One region of the Sanguibacter sp. Z41_6 genome, then DNA from elsewhere that is predicted to be linked to it. Evidence: predicted binding sites of a transcription regulator. Region 1 holds the regulator's gene; each other region holds the start of a gene.
The links. The regulator HrcA, encoded in region 1, represses chaperone genes, less so after heat shock. The targets are predictions, from matches to a motif close to TTNGCACTCGNNNNNNNCGAGTGCNAA.

Region 1 (6,883 bases):
GACCACCGGCGGTTCGGTGTGTACGTGCACGTCCCGTTCTGCACCGTGCGGTGCGGGTACTGCGACTTCAACACCTACACGGCGAGCGAGCTGGGCGGGGGCGCGAGCCAGCACGCCTATGCGAGCACCGTGCTCCAGGAGATCGACCTCGCGACGCGCGTCATGGACGCCGCGGGACTCCCCGCACGGGAGGTCTCCACGGTGTTCGTGGGCGGGGGGACCCCCACGCTGCTGCCCGCGGGTGATCTCGTCCGGATGCTCGACGGTGTGCGTCGGGCGTGGGGACTCGCACCGGGCGCCGAGGTGACCACCGAGGCGAACCCCGACTCGGTGACGCCCGAGTCGCTCGCGGCCCTGGCCGACGCAGGCTTCACCCGGGTCTCGTTCGGCATGCAGTCCGCCGTCCCGCACGTCCTGGCCACGCTGGAGCGCACGCACGACCCGCGCCGGATCCCCGACGTCGTGCGCTGGGCGCGCGAGGCCGGGCTCGACGTCTCGCTCGACCTCATCTACGGGACGCCGGGGGAGTCGCTCGAGGACTGGCGCACGAGCGTGCAGGCCGCGCTCGCCACGGGCGTCGACCATGTCTCGGCGTACGCGCTCGTCGTCGAGCCCGGCACGAAGATGGCCGCGCAGGTGCGCCGCGGGCAGCTGGCGCTGCCGAGCGAGGACGACCAGGCGGCGAAGTACGAGATGGCGGACGAGCTGCTCACGGCGTCTGGTCTCGAGTGGTACGAGGTGTCGAACTGGGCGCGCACGGTCGACGGCCGGGTCGCGGCGTGCGAGCACAATCTTGCCTACTGGCGCGGTGAGGACTGGTGGGGGCTGGGCCCGGGGGCGCACTCCTACCTCGGTTCCGACGCGCCGGGGACCCGGGGTCTGCGGTGGTGGAACGCCAAGCACCCGCTGCGCTATGCCACCCGCCTGGACGCCGGCCTCAGCCCGGCCGCGGGCCAGGAGGTGCTCGACGACGAGGCCGCCCAGCTCGAGAAGGTCATGCTCGCCGTCCGGTTGCGCGACGGGCTGGACCTGTCCGTGCTCTCGCCGCGGGCCCGGCGCGCGGTCGCCGGTCACGTGGCGAGCGGTCTGCTCGACGGAGCGAGCGCGATCCGCGGCCGCGCGGTCCTCACGCTGCGTGGCCGGCTCCTCGCGGACACCGTCGTGCGGGACCTCACGGACTGAGCCACCGGGCGGGTGAGGCCGGCGGCACCGGGGGTCGGGTCAGGGAGCCGGCTCGGTGACGAAGTCGATGAGCTCCTCGACGCGCCCGAGCAGGGACGGCTCGAGGTCGGCGTAGCTGCGGACGGTCCCGAGGATCCGCTTCCAGCCCTGTGCGACGTCTGCCTGGTCCTGCGCGGGCCATCCGAGCTCGCGGAGCATCCCGTACTTCCACTCCGTGCCGCGCTCGATGACGGGCCACGCGGCCAGCCCGACCCGCTCCGGTCGCACGGCCTGCCACACGTCGACGTACGGGTGGCCGAGGATGAGGACGTTCCCGCCGCGGAACCTCTTCATCACGTCGTCGGCGATGCGCTGCTCCTTGCTCCCCGGGACGAGGTGGTCGACGAGCACCCCGACGCGGCGCTCGCGCGTCGGCCCGAACTCGGCGAGCGCCTCGGCAAGGTTGTCGACGCCGTCGAGACCCTCGACGACGACGCCCTCCACGCGCAGGTCGTCGCCCCAGACGCGCTCGACGAGCTCGGCGTCGTGGCGGCCCTCGACCCAGATGCGGCTGCCCCGCGCGACGCGTGCGCGGGCGTTCGCCACGGCGCGGGAGCCGGACGCGGTGCGTGCTGGTGCGGCGGGGGCGGCAACGGATCGTGCGGGGGTGAGCTCCACCGGGGCGCCGTCGACCCAGAACCCCGGGCCGAGCGGGAACGTCCTGGTCCGGCCCGCCCGGTCCTCCAGCACGACGACGTGCATACCTCCGGACTTCTCGGTCCGCGTGATGGCCCCGACCCACCCCGTCGTCACCTCCTCGACGACGAGCCCGACGTCTGCCGGGACCGGACGCGAGGTGGGGCGACGACGGTGGTGGGTGGCCGGGGTGGACAGGACGTCGTCGGAGTAGCGGTCGTTGCTCACGCGAGGAAGGTTAGCCGCTGACGTGGGTGTGGCCTCGGCAACACGGCCCGGGCCACGGCGGACGGCGGCGTAGAATTAGCACTCGAGAAGTCCGAGTGCTTACCGTCGGTGCACGGCGGCCGGTGTCGTGCGCACGAGACTGCCGCCGGTCCGTGCCCATCGAGGCGGACGAGGCGTGGCGGGCGAGGCCGGACGCGTTCGAGAGCGAAGGAGGTGGTGGGATGGCGTCGAGCGACGAGCGCAGGCTCGAGGTCCTGCGTGCCATCGTGGAGGACTACGTCCAGACACGGGAGCCCGTCGGCTCCAAGCTCCTCGCCGAGCGGCACGGGCTGGGCGTGTCACCCGCGACGATCCGCAACGACATGGCGGCCCTCGAGGAGGGCGGCTTCATCGCGCAGCCCCACACCTCCGCCGGGCGCGTGCCCACCGACAAGGGATACCGCCTGTTCGTCGACCGTCTCGCGAGCGTGCGGGCACTGTCGCCCGCCGAGAAGAACGCCATCGAGACGTTCCTCAACGGCGCCGTCGACCTCGACGACGTCGTCTCTCGCGCGGGGCGCCTGCTCGCGCAGCTCACCGGTCAGGTCGCGGTCGTCCAGTACCCCTCGCTGCGCCGCTCCGGTCTGCGTCACCTCGAGCTCGTCGTCCTCGGCGACCGACGCCTCCTCGTCGTGATCATCACCGACACCGGACGCGTCGAGCAGCGCACGCTCGAGCTCGCGTCCGCACCGCAGGAAGGTGTGCTCGTCGAGCTCCGCACGCGCCTCAACGCCGCAGCCGCCGGCCGCCGGCTCGCCGAGCTCCGGACGGCCCTCGCCGAGCTCGCGCAGTCCTACCACCCGTCCGAGCGCGAGCTCGTCACGCGCGTCGGCGAGGTCATCACGGAGACGCTCGCGCAGGAGAGCGAGGAACGGTTCGTGCTCGCGGGCACCGCGAACCTCGCCCAGGCGGGCATGCGCTTCGAGCACGCCCTGCGGCCCGTCCTCGAAGCGCTGGAGGAGCAGGTCGTGCTGCTCAACCTCCTCACCGAGATGGCGGAGGACTCCGCCACCGTCAACGTCCGCATCGGCCGGGAGACCCAGCTCGCCAACCTGTTCGAGACCTCGGTCGTGACGACCGGGTACGGCTCGGACGGAGGCTCCGTCGCGACGATCGGGTCGATCGGTCCCACCCGGATGGACTATCCCGGCACCATCGCGGCCGTGCGGGCCGTGGCACGCTACCTGTCCCGGATCCTCAGCACGTGAGATCCGTCCCCGACATCCGCCAGACCACAGAAACCCGATCGGCAGAGAGCAGCCAGTGAGCGACTATTACGAGACCCTCGGCGTCCCGCGTGACGCCAGCCAGGACCAGATCAAGAAGGCGTACCGCAAGCTCGCGCGCGAGCTCCACCCGGACGTCGCCGGGCCTGACGCCGAAGACCGGTTCAAGGACGTCTCGCGCGCCTACGAGGTGCTGAGCAACGCGGAGAAGCGTCAGTCGTACGACATGGGCAACGACCCGTCCGCCCCCGGGGGCGGCATGGGTGGGGGCTTCGGCTTCCAGGACATCTTCGAGACGTTCTTCGGTGGCGGACAGGCGCAGCGCGGGCCCATCCCGCGCGCGCGACGCGGGCAGGATGCACTCATCCGCCTCGACATCGACCTGTCCGAGGCGGCGTTCGGCGTCCGCAGGGAGATCCAGGTCGACACCGCCGTCGTGTGCGGGACGTGCAGCGGGTCCTGCTGCCGCCCGGGCACCTCTCCGCGCACCTGCGACGTGTGCGGCGGCCGCGGCTCCGTGCAGCGCGTCGCCCGGTCCTTCCTCGGTCAGGTCATGACGACCGCGCCGTGCGCGGCGTGCCAGGGGTTCGGCACGACGATCCCCGAGCCCTGCGCCGAGTGCTCCGGTGAGGGCCGTGTGCGCAGCCGGCGCACCGTGGCGGTCGAGGTGCCCGCGGGCGTCGAGACGGGAACCCGGATCAAGCTCACGTCCCAGGGTGAGGTGGGACCGGCTGGCGGTCCCCCCGGCGACCTCTACTTCGAGATTCGTGAGCGCAAGCACGAGACGCTGCTGCGGCGCGGTGACGACCTGCACTGCACCCTCGAGGTGCCGATGACCGCCGCGGTGCTCGGCACCGTGATGGAGCTCGAGACCCTCGACGGGGTGGAGGAGATCGACCTGCAGCCCGGCACGCAGCCCGGCCAGGTCATCACTCTGAAGAACCTCGGCATCGGGCACCTGCAGGCGCCCGGGCGTGGGGACCTCAACGTCCACATCGAGGTCCAGATCCCCACCTCGCTCACGGAGGAGCAGGCGGACCTCCTGCGGCAGCTGGCCACGCTCCGCGGGGAGGAGCGTCCGGAGGGACGCGTCTCGGCCGCCCACTCCGGTGTGTTCAGCAGGCTGCGCGACAAGCTCGCCGGGCGCTGGTGAGCGCGCCGGTCTTCCTCGCCGACGCGGGCACTCTCGACTCGGTGGCCGTGGGGGACCGGTATGTGCTCGACGGGCCGGAGGGTCGCCACGCCGGCGTCGTGCAGCGACGCGGCCCGGGTGAGGTGCTCGACGTCGTCGACGGTGCCGGGGTGCGGCTGCGCGGAGACGTGGTGGCCGTCGACGGCCCCCGGGTCGAGCTCCTCGTCCGCGCCGTCCGGCGCGAGCCGGACGACGGCATCGAGATCGTGCTCGTGCAGGCGCTCGCCAAGGGCGACCGTGACGAGCTCGCGATCGAGGCCGCGACGGAGGTCGGGGTCGACGCCGTGCTCCCGTGGCAGGCCGAGCGGTCCGTCGTCGTGTGGCGTGGCGAGCGGGCCGAGAAGTCCCGGTCCCGCTGGGTGTCCACCGTCCGGGCGGCCGCGAAGCAGGCACGTCGGGCGACCGTGCCCGACGTGGGACGCGCGGTCGACCTCAAGGCTCTCGGCGCGCTCGTCCGACAGGTCCGAGACGCCGGAGGGACCACGGTCGTGCTCCACGAGGACGCCGAGGTCGCGCTCGCGAGCGTCCCGCTCCCGCCCGCGGACGCCGGCGCGGTCGCGGAACGGCGCCGGGTGCTGCTCGTCGTCGGACCGGAGGGCGGCATCAGCGACCGCGAGGTCGCGGAGCTGCGGACGGCGGGCGCCGTCACCGCGCGCCTGGGCCCGCACGTGCTGCGGACATCGACCGCGGGACCGGTGGCCGTGGCGCTGCTCTCGCAGCGCCTGGGCCGGTGGGACAGCGAGCCCGCGAGCGCCCTCTCCGGCTAGGCTCGGCGGATGGACATCGTCGACTACGGCACCGAGACGCTCACCCCTGAGACCGACTGCATCTTCTGCAAGATCGTCGCAGGGGAGATCCCCGCGACGATCGTCGCCACCCGCGAGCGCGTCATCGCGTTCCAGGACACCGACCCGCAGGCGCCGATGCACCTGCTCGTCGTACCGCGCACGCACTACGGTGACATCGCCCAGCTCGCCGCCGCCGACGCGGAGCTCCTCGCGGAGATGGTGTCCCTCGCCGACGAGGTGGCCGGCGAGAACGCCGACGGACAGTTCCGCCTCATCTTCAACTCCGGGCCGCACGCGGGCCAGAGCGTCTTCCACGTCCACGGGCACGTCCTCGGCGGCGCACTCCTGGGATGGTCACCCGCCTGAGCGCGCGCTGCTCGCGGGCCCGCGGTCGATAGACTGGGCTCGCGGCGGCCCAGGAACCGGACGTCATCACCGAGCACGGACGAGGAGCGAGCACCCCGCCACATGGCATCTCCAGAGAACGACGACGCAGCAGCGGGCCTGCGTGTCGAGCACAGGATCACCGTCCCGGGCGACGTGTCCATCGCCGCACTCCTCGGCCCGGTGGACTCCGTGCTGCGAGCCGTCGAGGAGGGCTTCACCACGGTCGACGTCTCGATCCGTGAGGACGAGATCGTCCTGCGCGGACCGGTCGCGGACGTCGCGCTCGCGGGGCGCCTCGTCGACGAGCTCATCGAGGTCGTCGCGGCCGGCACGGATGTGACCGCCGAGATCGTCACCCGGTCGATCGCCATGCTCGCCGCGGCGACCGCAGCCACCCGCCCTGCTGAGGTGTTCACCCAGAACATCCTCTCCAGCAAGGGCCGCACCATCGCGCCGAAGACGGCCGGCCAGAAGCACTACGTCGACGCCATCGACGCGAACACCGTGACATTCGGGATCGGGCCGGCCGGGACGGGGAAGACGTACCTCGCGATGGCGAAGGCCGTCCAGGCGCTGCAGGCCAAGCAGATCCACCGCATCGTGCTCACGCGGCCGGCGGTCGAGGCAGGGGAGCGCCTCGGGTTCCTGCCGGGCGGCCTCTCGGAGAAGATCGACCCGTACCTGCGGCCCCTGTACGACGCGCTGCACGACATGATCGACCCCCAGTCGATCCCGCGCCTCATCGAGGCCGGCACCATCGAGGTCGCTCCCCTCGCGTACATGCGTGGCCGCACGCTCAACGACGCGTTCATCATCCTCGACGAGGCGCAGAACACCTCCGCGGAGCAGATGAAGATGTTCCTCACCCGGCTCGGCTTCGGGTCGAGGATGGTCATCACCGGCGACGTCACCCAGGTCGACCTGCCCGGCGGCACCCCGTCGGGCCTGCGCGTCATCGAGGACATCCTCACCGGTGTCGACGACATCGAGTTCTGCCGGTTGCGCTCCACCGACGTCGTCCGCCACCGCCTCGTGGGGGACATCATCGACGCCTACGCCCGGTGGGACCTCGCCGGGGCGGCGGGAACGGCGCGGCGCAGCTCGCGCGACCTCAGCCACGAGAAGGGGCAGCACAGGTGAGCATCGAAGTGAACAACGAGTCTGGC
Region 2 (6,883 bases), on a different contig from region 1:
TCGAACACCGGGAGCATGGCCTTGCGGCTCGAGGACGTCCACCCGCCGAAGACCGCGGCGACGCAGTCGCTCGTGATGAGCTTCTCCGCCTTCTCCGCGAAGACCGTGGGCTCGGAGGCCCCGTCCTCGGCGACGATCTCGAGCTGCTTGCCCAGCACCCCGCCGGCCGCGTTGATCTCCTTGGCCGCGAGGTCGAGGGAGTCGCGGACCGTCTGCTCGGAGATGGCCATGGTGCCCGACAGCGAGTTGAGGAAGCCGATCTTCACCGAGTCGCCGTCCGTGGCGACGCAGGACTCGGTGGGGGCCGCACTGGACGTCGAGTCGGCCTTGGCGCCGCACGCAGACAGGCCGAGCGTGAGAGCGAGGATCGCAGCGGGAGCTGCGACGAGGCGTCGCGTTGAGGTCATCGAGGTTCCTTTCGGGCAGCGCTGGAGTGCGCTGGAGGCGGTTCCGGGATGAGCACCGGCCAGGTGCCGATTCCTCGGTCCCGACGCGTATACAGCCCTGTGCTCAGTGCTGTACACGCTAGGGACGGCGCATTTCCGCGGTTCGCCGGGAATGTAAACACCTCGTGTCCGGGTGTTTCGGGCGTTGTCCGCGAGGTCACGGCTCGGACACGGCCCGCTGTATCAGGCCGCGCGGGGGTCTGCTCACGCGAACGGCGGTGCTGCCGATAGGACCAGGAGGAACACCCACCGGGCGGCACGAGGAGGACGCGCATGGATGCGATGAGCTCGATCGGCGCACGCGTCGCCGACATCCGCACGACACTCGCGACGCTCTCGTCCCGCCAACCGCCGACGACCATGCCGGCTGTCTCGTCGACCGGTTCGCACGGGGGTGCGGCCGCCCTCGGACCGCTCACGCCCGCAGCCTCCCCCGGGGCAGCGAGCACGGCGTCCTTCGCAGCCGCGCTCTCCGCACAGGTCACGACACAGGTCGGGGCGGCCCACGGGACCCCGGCGGTGCAGCCGTCGACGACGATCGCCGGCCTGACGACCGAGCAGGTCGAGAACGCCCGAGCCGTCGTCGCCGCGGGGCAGGCCATGGGCCTGTCACAGCGCGACCAGACGATCGGCGTCATGACCGCTCTGGGAGAGTCGTCGCTCCGTGTCCTCGACCACGGTGACACCGTCGGGCCGGACAGCCGCGGACTGTTCCAGCAACGCGACAACGGAGCGTGGGGCACGCTCGCCGACCGCATGGACCCCACCCGCAGCGCGACGAGCTTCTTCACCCAGCTCGCGCGCGTCCCCGGGCGGGACTCGATGGAGCCGACGGCCGTCGCGCACACCGTGCAGCGCAACGCCGACCCCCAGCACTACACCCGGTACTGGCAGCAGGCGGTGGGCATCGTCGAGCAGCTCACCGCGACCTCACCGACCACCTCGCCGGGTCCTCAGCCGCGCTGGTAGACGCGCACCTCCCACGGCGCGAGGACCGTGCCTGCCGGCGCAGGATAGTTCGCGACGACGACCGGCTCGTCGAGCCAGTCCGCCAGGAGCGGGACGTCGAGCTCTTCCCCCGAGACGTTGCCGACGACGAGGAGCTGCTCGTCGTCGAGCGTCCGGGTGAACGCGTACAGCCGGGGGTGGTCCTCCTCGAGCGCCTCGTAGCGGCCGAGCGCGACGAGGTCGCTCGAGTGCCGGAGGGCGATGAGGCGCTGGTAGTGCGCGAACACGCTGCGCTCCGCCGCCCGGTCGGCAGTGGCGTTCACCTCGCGGTAGTTGTCGTTCACGGGGATCCACGGCTCGCCCGTCGTGAATCCCGCATGTTCGGAGTCGTCCCACTGGACCGGTGTCCGCGCGTTGTCCCTGCTCATCCGGCGCAGTCCGGCGAGCACGTCCTCCGGCGAGCGCCGCGCGAGCTCCGTGACCGTCTCGCGGTAGTAGTTGATCGACTCGAGGTCGCGGAAGTCGTCGATGTCGGCGAACGGCACGTTCGTCATGCCGATCTCCTCGCCCTGGTAGACGTACGGCGTACCGCGCTGCATGTGCAGGAGCGTCGCCCACAGGGTCGCGGACTCGTACCGGTACGCGCCGTCGTCGCCGTACCGGGACACCGGCCGCGGCTGGTCGTGGTTGCTCAGGTACAGGCTGTTCCAGCCGACGTCCGCGAGCCCCTCCTGCCACCGGCTCATCGAGCGCTTGAAGGCGACGAGGTCGAACGGCACGGGGTCGAACTTGTCGGCCCCCTGGTCGAGGGCGACGTGCTCGAACTGGAACACCATGTCCAGCTCCCGACGCGCGGGATCGGTGAACAGGCGCGCCTCCTCGACGGTGACGCCGGGCATCTCCCCCACCGTGAGGTACTCACCATCACGGTCGGCGAACACCGCGTCGTGCATCTCCTGCATGAACTCGTGCAGGCGCGGACCCATGACGAACCCGGAGCCCTCGACGTGCTCGTCGCCGTCGATCATCTCGAGACGCTTGGAGATGAGGTTGATGACGTCCATGCGGAACCCGTCGACCCCGCGGTCGAGCCAGCGGTTCATCATCGCGTACACGGCCTGACGGACCTCCGGGTTCTCCCAGTTGAGGTCAGGCTGCTGCGGCGCGAAGAGGTGGAGGTAGTACTGCCCCGTGAGGGGGTCGAGGGTCCAGGCCGGGCCGCTGAACGCCGAGCGCCACGCGTTCGGCTCCGTGGGCAGGGCCGAGTGCTCGACCTCCCGCGGCGAGCGCCACCAGTACCAGTCCCGCTTGGGGTTGTGCCGCGAGGACCTCGACTCGACGAACCACGGGTGCTCGTCGCTCGTGTGGTTGACGACGAGGTCCATGACGATCTTCATGCCGCGCTCGTGCGCCTCGGCGACGAGGGCGTCGAACTCCTCGGGGGTGCCGAACCTCGGGTCGATGCCGTCGTAGTCGCTGATGTCGTACCCGTTGTCGTGCTGCGGCGACGGGTAGATCGGCGAGAGCCACAGGACGTCGACCCCCAGCTCGGCGAGGTGGTCGAGCTTCGACCGGATCCCGCCGAGGTCGCCGAAGCCGTCACCGTTCGAGTCCGCGAAGCTCCTCGGGTAGATCTGGTAGACGACGGCGCGGGTCCACCATGCCGGCTCACTGGGGACCGGTCCCCGGGGCTCCGCGCGGGATTCTGTGCTCTCGGGGGTGTGGGCAGGGTCGAGGTCGGGGGCGAGGCTGCTCATCGCTCCACCTTAGACACAGCCCACGCTCCGGCACCCGACGGGATCGGCTCTCGTCGCCGCGTGGCGACCACTCCGCCCGTGGACGCAGCGAGGGCCGGCCGCCCCGGGATCGCTCCCGGGCCGACCGGCCCTCGTGCACTGCGGTACTGCGTCCGACCTAGCGGTCGGTGACGGGCTGGATCAGAAGTCCATGCCGCCCATGCCGCCGTCGCCACCGGGCATCGCCGGCTGCTTCTCCGGCTTGTCCGCGACGACTGCCTCGGTCGTGAGGAAGAGCGCCGCGATCGAGGCCGCGTTCTGCAGTGCGGAACGGGTGACCTTGACCGGGTCGTTCACGCCGGCTGCGAGGAGGTCCTCGTAGACGCCGGTCGCGGCGTTCAGGCCGTGGCCGGACGGGAGGTTGCGGACCTTCTCGGCCACGACCCCACCCTCGAGACCAGCGTTGATCGCGATCTGCTTGAGCGGCGCGTCGATGGCCAGGCGCACGATGCTCGCACCGGTCGCCTCGTCACCCTCGAGCTCCGTGATGGCGGACGTCTCGAAGGCGAGCTTGCCGGCCTGGATGAGCGCGACGCCACCACCGGCGACGATGCCCTCCTCGACGGCTGCCTTCGCGTTGCGCACGGCGTCCTCGATGCGGTGCTTGCGCTCCTTGAGCTCGACCTCCGTGGCGGCACCGGCCTTGATGACCGCGACACCACCGGCGAGCTTCGCGAGGCGCTCCTGGAGCTTCTCGCGGTCGTAGTCGGAGTCCGACTTCTCGATCTCGGAACGGATCTGCTTGACGCGACCAGCGATCTGGTCGACGTCGCCGGCGCCCTCGACGATGGTCGTCTCGTCCTTGGTGACGACGACCTTGCGGGACTGGCCGAGCAGGTCGAGCGTCGCCGTGTCGAGCTTGAGGCCGACGGTCTCGGAGATGACCTGGGCGCCCGTGAGGATCGCGATGTCCTGGAGGATCGCCTTGCGGCGGTCGCCGAAGCCCGGAGCCTTGACGGCGACGGACTTGAACGTGCCGCGGATCTTGTTGAGCACGAGGGTCGCAAGAGCCTCGCCCTCGACGTCCTCAGCGATGATGAGCAGCGAACGCCCGGACTTCATCACCTGGTCGAGCAGGGGCAGGAGGTCCTTGACGTTCGAGATCTTGCCCTCGACGAGCAGGATGTACGGGTCCTCGAGGACCGCTTCCTGGCGCTCGGGGTCGGTCTCGAAGTAGCGGGCGAGGAAGCCCTTGTCGAAGCGCATACCCTCGGTGAGCTCGAGCTCGAGCCCGAAGGTGTTCGACTCCTCGACGGTGATGACACCTTCCTTGCCGACCTTGTCGAGCGCCTCGGCGATGAGCTCGCCGATCGCGGGGTCGCCAGCGGAGATCGCAGCGGTGGCGGCGATCTCTTCCTTGGTCTCGATGTCCTTGGCCGCGGTGAGCAGCTCCGCGATGACGGCCTCGACGGCCTTCTCGATGCCGCGCTTGAGGGCGATCGGGTTGGACCCGGCGGCGACGTTGCGCAGCCCTTCACGCACGAGTGCCTGGGCGAGGACCGTGGCGGTCGTCGTACCGTCACCGGCGACGTCGTCGGTCTTCTTGGCGACCTCCTTGACGAGCTCGGCGCCGATCTTCTCGAACGGCTCCTCGAGCTCGATCTCCTTGGCGATGCTCACACCATCGTTCGTGATGGTGGGCGCGCCCCACTTCTTGTCGAGGACGACGTTGCGGCCCTTCGGGCCGAGCGTGACCTTCACGGTGTCAGCGAGGATGTTGAGTCCACGCTCCATACCGCGACGGGCCTCCTCGTTGAAGGCGATAATTTTTGCCATTGGGGTGTGATCCTCCACTGGTGGCGTGTGGGTGGTCGGCAGGTGCCCGCGACGGACGGCGCGATCCCGGGACGTTCATGTCACGACGCGGGTTCGAACCTCACCGATCGACCGGTAGTTCTGTCACTCTCCTAGTGAGAGTGCTAACGCCATTATTGGCACTCGGGCATGGAGAGTGCAAGACGGGTCGTCCGGACCCGCGTCGCTGCGGGACTCGCAGCACGCCCGATCCGCAGGACGGCCGGGAGCGGCCCGCTACAGTGCTCGGGTGAATCCCGCCACCCATGACGACGACGCCCGCACAGCGACAGCGCCCGCCGTGACGGCGCCGCACGACCGGACGCTCGGGCGCGGCTCGCTCGCGTGGCGCCTCGCAGCCGCCCTCGCCGCCCTCGCCGTCCTCGTGTCCTCGCAGTTCCTCAAGAGCAACGACTTCTTCCCGCTCGGCTCCCTCTCCCAGTACGCACAGGGCAGCGACCCGAACAAGCCGGTGCGGTCGACGAACATGCGCGCGACCACCACCGAGGGCACCGAGATCGGCGTCCCCCTCAACGCCACGGGCGTCGGCGTCGGCCGTGCGGAGATCGAGGGCCAGATCCAGCGGATCCTCGACGACCCGTCGCTCCTCGAGGGGATCGCCCGCGCCTACAGCGGCCTGCACCCGGACGCCCCCGCACTCGTGGAGATCGAGATGTTCCGTACCTCGTCAGAGCTCAAGGACGGCAGGCCGACCGGCGTCTCCACCGAAGAGGTCCTCACCACCTGGACCGTCGAGGGCACGTACGGGGCGGACGCGTGAACGCCGTCGTGCGCTGGTGGTTCCCAGCCGTCCCCCTCGCCCGGGTGGCAGTGTTCCGGGCGATCATCTACCTCTTCGTCATCTGGTCGATCTTCAGCCTCTCCAACGACGTCATCGGCCACGGGTACGCGCCCGAGTTCTACCAGCCCACGTTCATCGGGCGCCTCCTGCCGTTCCCCGAGCCGTCGGTCACCACCGCGTACGTGCTGCAGGCCATCATCGTCGTCGGCTGTCTCGTGGCTGCCACGGGACGCCTGCCGCGCATCGCGGGATGGACCGTCGCGGTCGCCTACCTCGCGTGGATGGTCAACTCCCAGGGGTTCGCGTACGTCTCCCACGACCACATGGCACTCATCCTCGCCACGCTCGTCCTGCCCACCGTCGGTGCCGCCCGGTTCACCGGCACGGGCACCTCGCAGGCGGCAGGCTGGGCGCTGCGCTGCGTGCAGATCGCCACCGTCGCGACCTACGTCGGCTCGGCCCTGGCGAAGGTCATCTACAACTCGAGCCTCGTCGGGTGGGCGAACAGCTCGATCTTCACGTGGGCGATCATGCGGCGGGGCTCGGACCTCGTGCGCTGGACGCTGGACGTCCCCGCGGTGCTGCACGTCGCGCAGTGGGGCGTGTTCCTCATCGAGGTCTTCTCGCCCGTGATCTTCTGGCTGCGCGGTCGCTGGCAGTACATCGCGATCTTCCTGTTCTTCCTCTTCCACCTGGCCACGTACCTCGCGATCGGCATCCACTTCCTGCCCACCGTCGTGTGCTGGTTCGCGTTCTTCCCGCTCGAACGGTTGGTCGCCCCCACGATCGCCGCCTACCGCGGTGCGTGGGCGCGGGTCCACGGCGTGCTGTTCCCGCTCCACCAGTCGTGACGCGCTCGCCCCGTCCTCGTCCCCGATCGGGGCGCGAGCGCACGCGGTCCCTGCGCCGCCACGGGATCGTCGTCCTCTCCGTCGTCGCCCTCGTGGGGGTCTCGACGTGGTCGGCGCAGGTCAGCGGGTGGGGCCCGTTCACCCCGCCCTTCCGGCACGTCGACCTCGACTCCACGGGCGTGGCCGTCGCCCCGGACGGCACGCGGAGCCTCGTCGAGCCCGGCAGCGGCCTCGTCTACCTCGACG
Region 3 (6,883 bases), on a different contig from region 1:
GTCGCATGGCTGCTCAGCGACCTGTCCGGCGTCGAGCTCGAGGCGCCCACGGAGGAGCGCGAGGAGGCCATCCAGTCCGGCGGCGCCCACTACGCCGAGTCGCTGCCCGTCGAGTACCAGCCGACCACCGAGTACCAGGAGCTCTTCCACGCTGCCCTGCGCACGTCCGCCGGGCGCCTCGCGCACGCCGTCGGGGTCCTCACCGAGCTCGTCCTCGCCGAGCGCGGCGAGCGGGCGGTGCTCGTGTCCCTCGCACGTGCAGGGACACCCGTCGGGGTCCTCATGAAGCGGTGGGCGAGCTACGCGCACGGTCTCACGCTCCCGCACTACGCGGTGAGCATCGTGCGGGGACGGGGCATCGACCAGGTCGCCCTCGAGTACCTCGCCGCGCACCACGACCCCGCGGACGTCGTGTTCGTCGACGGCTGGACCGGCAAGGGAGCGATCGCGCGTGAGCTGCGCGTCGCCGTGGAGCAGGCCAACGTCGCGCTGGGCCTCACGGAGCGACCGGCCGACGCCGACGACAACGTCCCCGGACCGTTCGACCCCGACCTCGCGGTGCTCGCGGACCCCGGGCACTGCGTGCGCCTCTTCGGCACCCGGGACGACTACCTCATCCCCTCGGCGTGCCTGAACTCGACGGTCTCGGGGCTCGTGTCGCGGACCGTGCTCAACGACGATCTCATCCGCCCGGGGATGTACCACGGTGCGAAGTTCTACTCCGAGCTCCGCGGAGCGGACGTGTCGGGGGAGTTCCTCGACGTCGTCAGTGCCCGGTTCGGGAGCGTCGCGCAGGCCGTGAGCACGACGGTCGCGGAGCGTCGTGCCCAGGCGGAACCGGAGGTCACCTGGGCGGGCTGGTCCGCCGTCGAGGCGATCAGCGAGGAGTACGGGCTGGGTGACGTCAACCTCGTCAAGCCTGGCGTGGGGGAGACGTCCCGCGTCCTGCTGCGCCGGGTGCCATGGAAGATCCTCGTCCGGACGGGCTCCGGCGCGGACCTCGGTCATGTGCGCCTCCTCGCCGAGCAGCGCGGGGTCGAGGTCGTCGAGGTCGACGACCTTCCCTACTCCTGCGTCGGCCTCATCCACCCCCGCTTCACCCGCGGAGCCACGGGTGCCGACGGGACGGCGGCGCAGTGAGCGCGGACGACGTCGACGTCGCGCGGATCGCGGACCTCTCGGCTCCCGTCGTCGCGGCGTGCGACCTCGACAGGACGCTCATCTACTCCGGCAAGGCCGCGCGGATCGGCCTGACCGACGGCGCTGATCCGCGGGCGCTGCTGCGCGACCTGGCGTGCGTCGAGATCTACGACAGCAAGACCCTCTCGTACGTCACGCAGGCGGCCCTGCGGACGATCGAGTCGCTCACCACGCTGGGCGTGCTCGTCCCGGCGACGACGCGGACGCGCGCGCAGTACCGACGGATCACCCTCCCGGGCCCGCAGGTGCCGTACGCGATCACGGCCAACGGCGGGTTCATCCTCGTCGACGGCGTCGCGGACCGGGCGTGGTCGGAGCACGTCCGTGGGGTGCTGGCGGAGTCCTCGCACCCGTTCGACGAGGTCGAGGGATACATGCAGGGCGTGTTCAAGCCCGAGTGGACGAAGAAGCTCCGCAGCGCGGAGGGCCTCTTCTGCTACGCGGTCGTGCAGCGTGACGCGATGCCGGCCGGATTCGTCGACGACGTCGCGGGCTGGGCGCGCGCGCACGGGTGGCACGCCTCGTTGCAGGGCCGCAAGCTCTACCTCGTGCCGCAGGAGCTCCGCAAGGGCGCGGCCGTGGCCGAGGTGGCGCGGCGGGTCGGCGCCGGGACGGTCCTGGCGGCGGGTGACTCCCTGCTCGACGCGGAGATGCTCGAGGGGGCCACGGCCGCGATCCGACCGGCCCACGGCGAGCTGCACGACGTCGGGTGGTCGTCGCCGAACCTCACGGTCACGGCCGCTGCCGGGGCGGCCGCCGGCGAGGAGATCGCCGAGTGGCTGCTCGCGGCCGCCCAGGGGCGCGCGACCCGCTGACGCGGGCCGCGCGCGCGGGTCAGGCTCCGGCGTGCTGCCCGATCGCCTCGGTGCTGCCGCCGCCCACCGTCCGGTTGCCCCCGGTGTGGGCGACCTCGATGCGGCGGGGCTTCGACTGCTCGCTCACCGGGATGGACAGCGAGAGCACGCCGTCGTTGTACGCGGCGTCGATCTTGTCGAGCGCGAGGCCCTCGCCGACCGTGAGCTGACGTGCGTAGGTGCCTGCGGGCCGCTCGCGGACGAGCCACTGCGCGTCGCCGTCGGACGGGGCGTTCCGCTCGGCGCGGATGGTCAGTGTGCGGTCCTCGACGGAGACGTCGATGGAGTCCGGCTCGACCCCGGGGAGATCGACGTTGAGCGTGTAGTGGTCCCCGGATCGCAGCAGGTCCATCGGCATCGCGGCGGCGTTGCGCGTGCCGCTGACGACGGAGCCGAGCAGGCGGTCCATCTCGTGGAAGGGGTCCCAACGTGTAGCCATGAGTGCTTACCTCCTGGACAACGGCTCCGGACTCTCCGGAGCGCAACCGTGCCGACCGCGAGCCATGCCCGTTTCAGGCCGTATGTCCGTTCTAGCACGCGCGGACAGCGCATGCTCGGCGAGGTCGTGCTCCCGTCGGTGTCCATCACTGGCGCCCGCTGAGTCCGGACACGGGGCCGCCCCGTCTCGTCCGCACAGGACGTGGCGGGGCGGTCGAGCGCAGGGGAGCTCTCGCTCCTCCTGTCCCCGGAGGTTCCTAGGCGTCCACGGTCTGCGCGGACTCGATCGCCTCGGGTGAGCCGGCGGCGCCGACGGGGCTCGACCCGGCGTGCGTGACCTCGATGCGGCGCGGCTTCGACTGCTCGCTCACGGGGATGGTCAGGGCGAGCACGCCGTCCTGGTAGGTGGCGGCGATCTCGTCGAGAGCCAGGCCCTCGCCCACCGTGAGCTGACGGGCGAAGGTGCCGGACGGGCGCTCGCGGACGAGCCACTGCGCGTCGCTGTGGGAGCGGGGGGTGCGTTCGGCGCGGATCGTCAGGGTGCGGTGCTCCACCGAGACGTCGATGGACCCGGGGTCCACGCCCGGCAGGTCGACGGTGAGCACATAGTGGTCGCCGGAGCGGAAGAGGTCCATCGGCAGCGGGGCAGCGTTGCGCGCGCCACTGACGACCGAGCCCAGCAGGCGGTCCATCTCCTGGAAGGGGTCCCAACGTGTAGCCATCGCCCATCACCTCCTTGACGACGACCCCGGACCGTCCGGGGCCTCTGCGCGACCCGGCCCGCCTGGGGCGGCCGGTGCGGCTACGGGACATTTTTTTAGCACTCGCGCACGGCGAGTGCCAACCGGACGTGTTCGCCGTGAGCGAACGGCGGACACCGCGCTGGGCCTGCCGCAACGCGGTTCCGGGCGGTGCATCGCCGCTGGTCACAACATGTTCTTCACCCGATCGTCATGACATCCCCCAGCGCGGCGCCTAGCGTGGACGCATGCCCGAAGCCGACGTCCCTGACGCGACCAACGTGCTCCTGACAGTTCTCAGCGTCCTCGGCGCAGTCGTCGTGGCCTTCGTCCTCGGAACCGTCATCTCCGTGCTCACCCGACGCCTCGCGAGCCGGAGCTGGATGGCCGAGGACCTGTCCCGGCGGATGCGCAGACCCCTGCGAGCGGTGCTCATGGTCGTCGCCGTGTGGATCGCGGTCCGGCTCGTGACGGCTCCCTCGCAGGGCTGGCTCCCCTTCGCGGAGCACCTGCTGCTCATCGCCTTCATCATCGTCGGCGCGTGGTTCGTCGGAGCGCTCGCCTTCGTCATCGAGGACGGCGCCCTGCTCCGGTTCCGCACCGACGTCGCGGACAACCGGCACGCGCGACGCGTGCGCACGCAGATCACCGTGGTCCGGCGCGTCACCGTGGCCGTCATCGTCCTGTGCGCGCTCGCGGGGGTGCTCCTGACCTTCCCCTCGGCGCGGGCGGCAGGCGCGAGCCTCCTCGCCTCCGCCGGTGTCGTGTCGATCGTCGCCGGTCTCGCCGCCCAGTCGACCCTGGGGAACGTGTTCGCGGGGATGCAGATCGCCTTCACGGACGCGATCCGCGTGGACGACGTCGTCGTGCTCGAGGGAGAGTGGGGGCGGATCGAGGAGATCACCATGACGTACGTCGTGGTGCACATCTGGGACGACCGACGCCTCATCCTCCCGTGCACGTACTTCACGACGACACCGTTCCAGAACTGGACGCGCCGGGCGGCCGACCTCCTCGGCACGGTGGAGATCGACCTCGACTGGGACGTGCCCGTGGAGGCCATGCGCGCCGAGCTCACCCGGCTGCTCGCGGCGACCGACCTCTGGGACAAGCGCGTGGGCATCCTGCAGATCACCGACGCCGTGGGTGGGTTCGTCCGGGTGCGCGCGATGGCCAGCGCCGTCGACGCCGGGACGCTGTTCGACCTGCGCTGCTATCTCCGTGAGGGCCTCGTGACGTGGCTGCAGCGCTCCGCCCCCCAGGGCGTCCCGCGGGTGCGGGTCACCGAGGGGGCGCCCGAGATCCCCGAGCCGCCGCCCGGGGCCGTCCCGCCCGAGGCCGCCCCGGCCGGACACGCCGCCCCCGCGCCCCCGGCCGCCGAGCAGCCGCGTCTGCCGGCGCGGATCCCGGTACGGGTCGCTCGACCGGGCGTACGGATGCGGTTGGCCGAGCCCACCCGGGGCGTCCATCCCGCCGACGGCGACCCGCGCGGCGGGCTCGGTGACGTCGCCGAGACGCAGGTGCTCAGCGCGGCGGAGGCCGCAGCCGGCGGACTGTTCACCGGGAGCCCGGCTGCGCGCGAGCGTCTCAAGGCGTTCTCCGGGCCGGGGCGCGACGTCATCGACGAGCGGGAGAAGACCGCACGGATCGCGCGCATCTCCATCGACGCCGACGAGCCGGGGCGCCACGACGAGAGCTCGGACCCGGACGGCCCGACGGCGGTCGACCGCTCGTCCTGACCCTCCGGGCGCCGCGGCTCAGGGCAGGTGGCTGTGCTCCTCTGCCTCTTCCTGGGCCTCGAGGAGCGTGGGCCACAGCGCCCCGTCGGCCGTCAGGTCGGCCGGCGGCGGGGTGCACCGGAACTGCCACCGGTGGTGGTTCTTCGTCACCGTGTAGACGCGGTCGGCCGTGGATGCCGTCCACACCTCTGGCGCGGTCTCCTGCCACTGCATCATGGGAGCCTCCGGGCGGTCGTCGTGGGTGGTGGAGCCTCCGACGCTACCGGCGGTCGTCCCGGTCCGCCCGGGACGCGGCGCGCACCACCGCACCCCGGGCCCCGGTCGTCACGGAGCGCCGTTCACCGTCGGTACTCCTCACGCAGCGGTTTCGCCGCGGCGGGGATCGTGGCCGCGGCCAGCTCGGAGTAGGAGCACTGGAAGGTGCCGCGGTACCCGAAGATCGGGCCCACGACCGGGTTGCTCACGGTGAGGTCGACCCGGAAGCAGCCCGCGTCGTCGTCGTAGTGCTCCCGCAGGACGCCGGTCCCGCTGGCGATCATCGGGAACGAGAATCCGACCGGGCCCGAGTAGAAGCGCTGCGGCCCGGTGCGCACGACGAGCCCGCCGCGCTCGTCGACCTCGAGGTCCAGGTCGACGGCGAGGTGCTGGTGCGTGCCGAGGTAGTCGAGGACACGGTCGTTGCGTGCGTCGTAGACCATCGTCGCGTCGAAGCGGCTGCGGCGTCCGCGGGGGAACTCGAACGTCCGGACGAACGTCACGGTGTCGCGCCCCAGCGAGTCGGTGTAGGCGTAGTTCTCGATCGTGAACGGCACGTCGGTCCCCGTCCGCGGCACGAGGATGTTCCGCCACGCACCGAGCCACAGGAAGGGCACCGTGACGGCGGGTCCGCGCCAGATCTCCTCCATGACGCCGCGCCCCACGCAGGCGTTCTCCCCGTCGGGAGTCAGGCCGAACCGGCGCCGCATCTCGGGGTGGAGACGGTCGGTGTCGCTGCCGAGGGCACGCGCGAAGACGGGGTCGGTGATCATGAGCGCTCCTGTGGGGTGGGGTGGGGCAGGGGTGGGAGCCGCGAGGCGCTGACGCGCTCGGTGATCCGCGGTGGGCGCTCGACGTCGACCGGCGTGCGCCGGCAGCGTCGGGCGCGAGGCACGTCGACGGGCAGCGGGGCGACCAGCACGACACCTGCTGCGGCGAGGAGCCCGGGAGCCCGGCGTCGGGGGCCCCCGGACGACGACCGGGCGGCCACGACGAGCGTGGCCAGGGCCGCCACCCGCGCCGCGAGGACGACGAGACTGCGCACGAGGGACGCGCGCGGAGTGATCCCGTCCTCCAGCCACAGGCGCAGGCGGTCGAAGCTCCACGCGGTCATCCATCCGATGAACGGCCGCACGACGACGCGGTCCAGCGTCGCGCCCTGCCAGCCAGGCGTGTAGTCGTAGCCCGTGAGGAACCGGACGCCGTCGGCGTCGGGCACGTACCGCCAGTACCCGGCGCCGGTCGCGATGGGCGAGAGCGCGTCGTCGGCCGCGAAGCGCAACGCGGACGTGCAGCCGCCGTCGGGCCGGTGGCGCTCGCCGAGCGAGATCCCGACGCCGGTCAGGGGGAGGCCCGGCAGCGCGCGGTTGGCGTAGGTGAACTGCTGCGGGTCACCGTCAGGCGTCGGCAGGTGCGTGATCGACGTGAAGCGCAGGTCCCATGAGGCGTGGAGGTCGGGGTCCTGGGTGGCCGTCCAGAGGGTGGCCAGATCCGTCTGGATCCGGATCTCCACATAGATGCGCTCATGTCCCATTTGCGCAAGGCTAGTGGTCGACGAGCATGTCGCGACAGTGGGCGCGAGTGCGGTGGGTCACAGGCGCGCGGTCGAGCGGTCAGCGCAGCCAGGTGTGCCGGCCGACGAGTGCTGCCCACGGGC

Region 2: groL (chaperonin GroEL) is a predicted target of HrcA. The motif match lies at 5,087-5,113, and genes of this name have one in related genera.
Region 3: AC54T1_RS00815 (Hsp20/alpha crystallin family protein) is a predicted target of HrcA. The motif match lies at 2,585-2,611, and genes of this name have one in related genera.

Annotation. Positions count from the first base shown of each region.
Region 1 covers NZ_JCAQIF010000002.1:126,835-133,717, forward strand. The annotation lists gene hemW (radical SAM family heme chaperone HemW) at 1-1,182, shown strand, start outside; gene AC54T1_RS05585 (DUF3097 family protein) at 1,222-2,085, opposite strand; gene hrcA (heat-inducible transcriptional repressor HrcA) at 2,307-3,332, shown strand; gene dnaJ (molecular chaperone DnaJ) at 3,388-4,503, shown strand; gene AC54T1_RS05600 (16S rRNA (uracil(1498)-N(3))-methyltransferase) at 4,500-5,309, shown strand; gene AC54T1_RS05605 (HIT domain-containing protein) at 5,319-5,696, shown strand; gene AC54T1_RS05610 (PhoH family protein) at 5,799-6,857, shown strand; gene ybeY (rRNA maturation RNase YbeY) at 6,854-6,883, shown strand, end outside.
Region 2 covers NZ_JCAQIF010000008.1:32,149-39,031, forward strand. The annotation lists gene urtA (urea ABC transporter substrate-binding protein) at 1-407, opposite strand, end outside; gene AC54T1_RS14290 (hypothetical protein) at 720-1,415, shown strand; gene AC54T1_RS14295 (glycoside hydrolase family 13 protein) at 1,400-3,151, opposite strand; gene groL (chaperonin GroEL) at 3,332-4,966, opposite strand; gene AC54T1_RS14305 (hypothetical protein) at 5,235-5,765, shown strand; gene AC54T1_RS14310 (HTTM domain-containing protein) at 5,762-6,637, shown strand; gene AC54T1_RS14315 (glycoside hydrolase family 15 protein) at 6,634-6,883, shown strand, end outside.
Region 3 covers NZ_JCAQIF010000001.1:180,796-187,678, reverse strand. The annotation lists gene AC54T1_RS00825 (cysteine protease StiP family protein) at 1-1,140, shown strand, start outside; gene AC54T1_RS00820 (HAD family hydrolase) at 1,137-2,015, shown strand; gene AC54T1_RS00815 (Hsp20/alpha crystallin family protein) at 2,035-2,493, opposite strand; gene AC54T1_RS00810 (Hsp20/alpha crystallin family protein) at 2,750-3,214, opposite strand; gene AC54T1_RS00805 (mechanosensitive ion channel family protein) at 3,481-4,971, shown strand; gene AC54T1_RS00800 (hypothetical protein) at 4,990-5,187, opposite strand; gene AC54T1_RS00795 (DUF4166 domain-containing protein) at 5,310-5,999, opposite strand; gene AC54T1_RS00790 (hypothetical protein) at 5,996-6,760, opposite strand; gene AC54T1_RS00785 (DoxX family protein) at 6,840-6,883, opposite strand, start outside.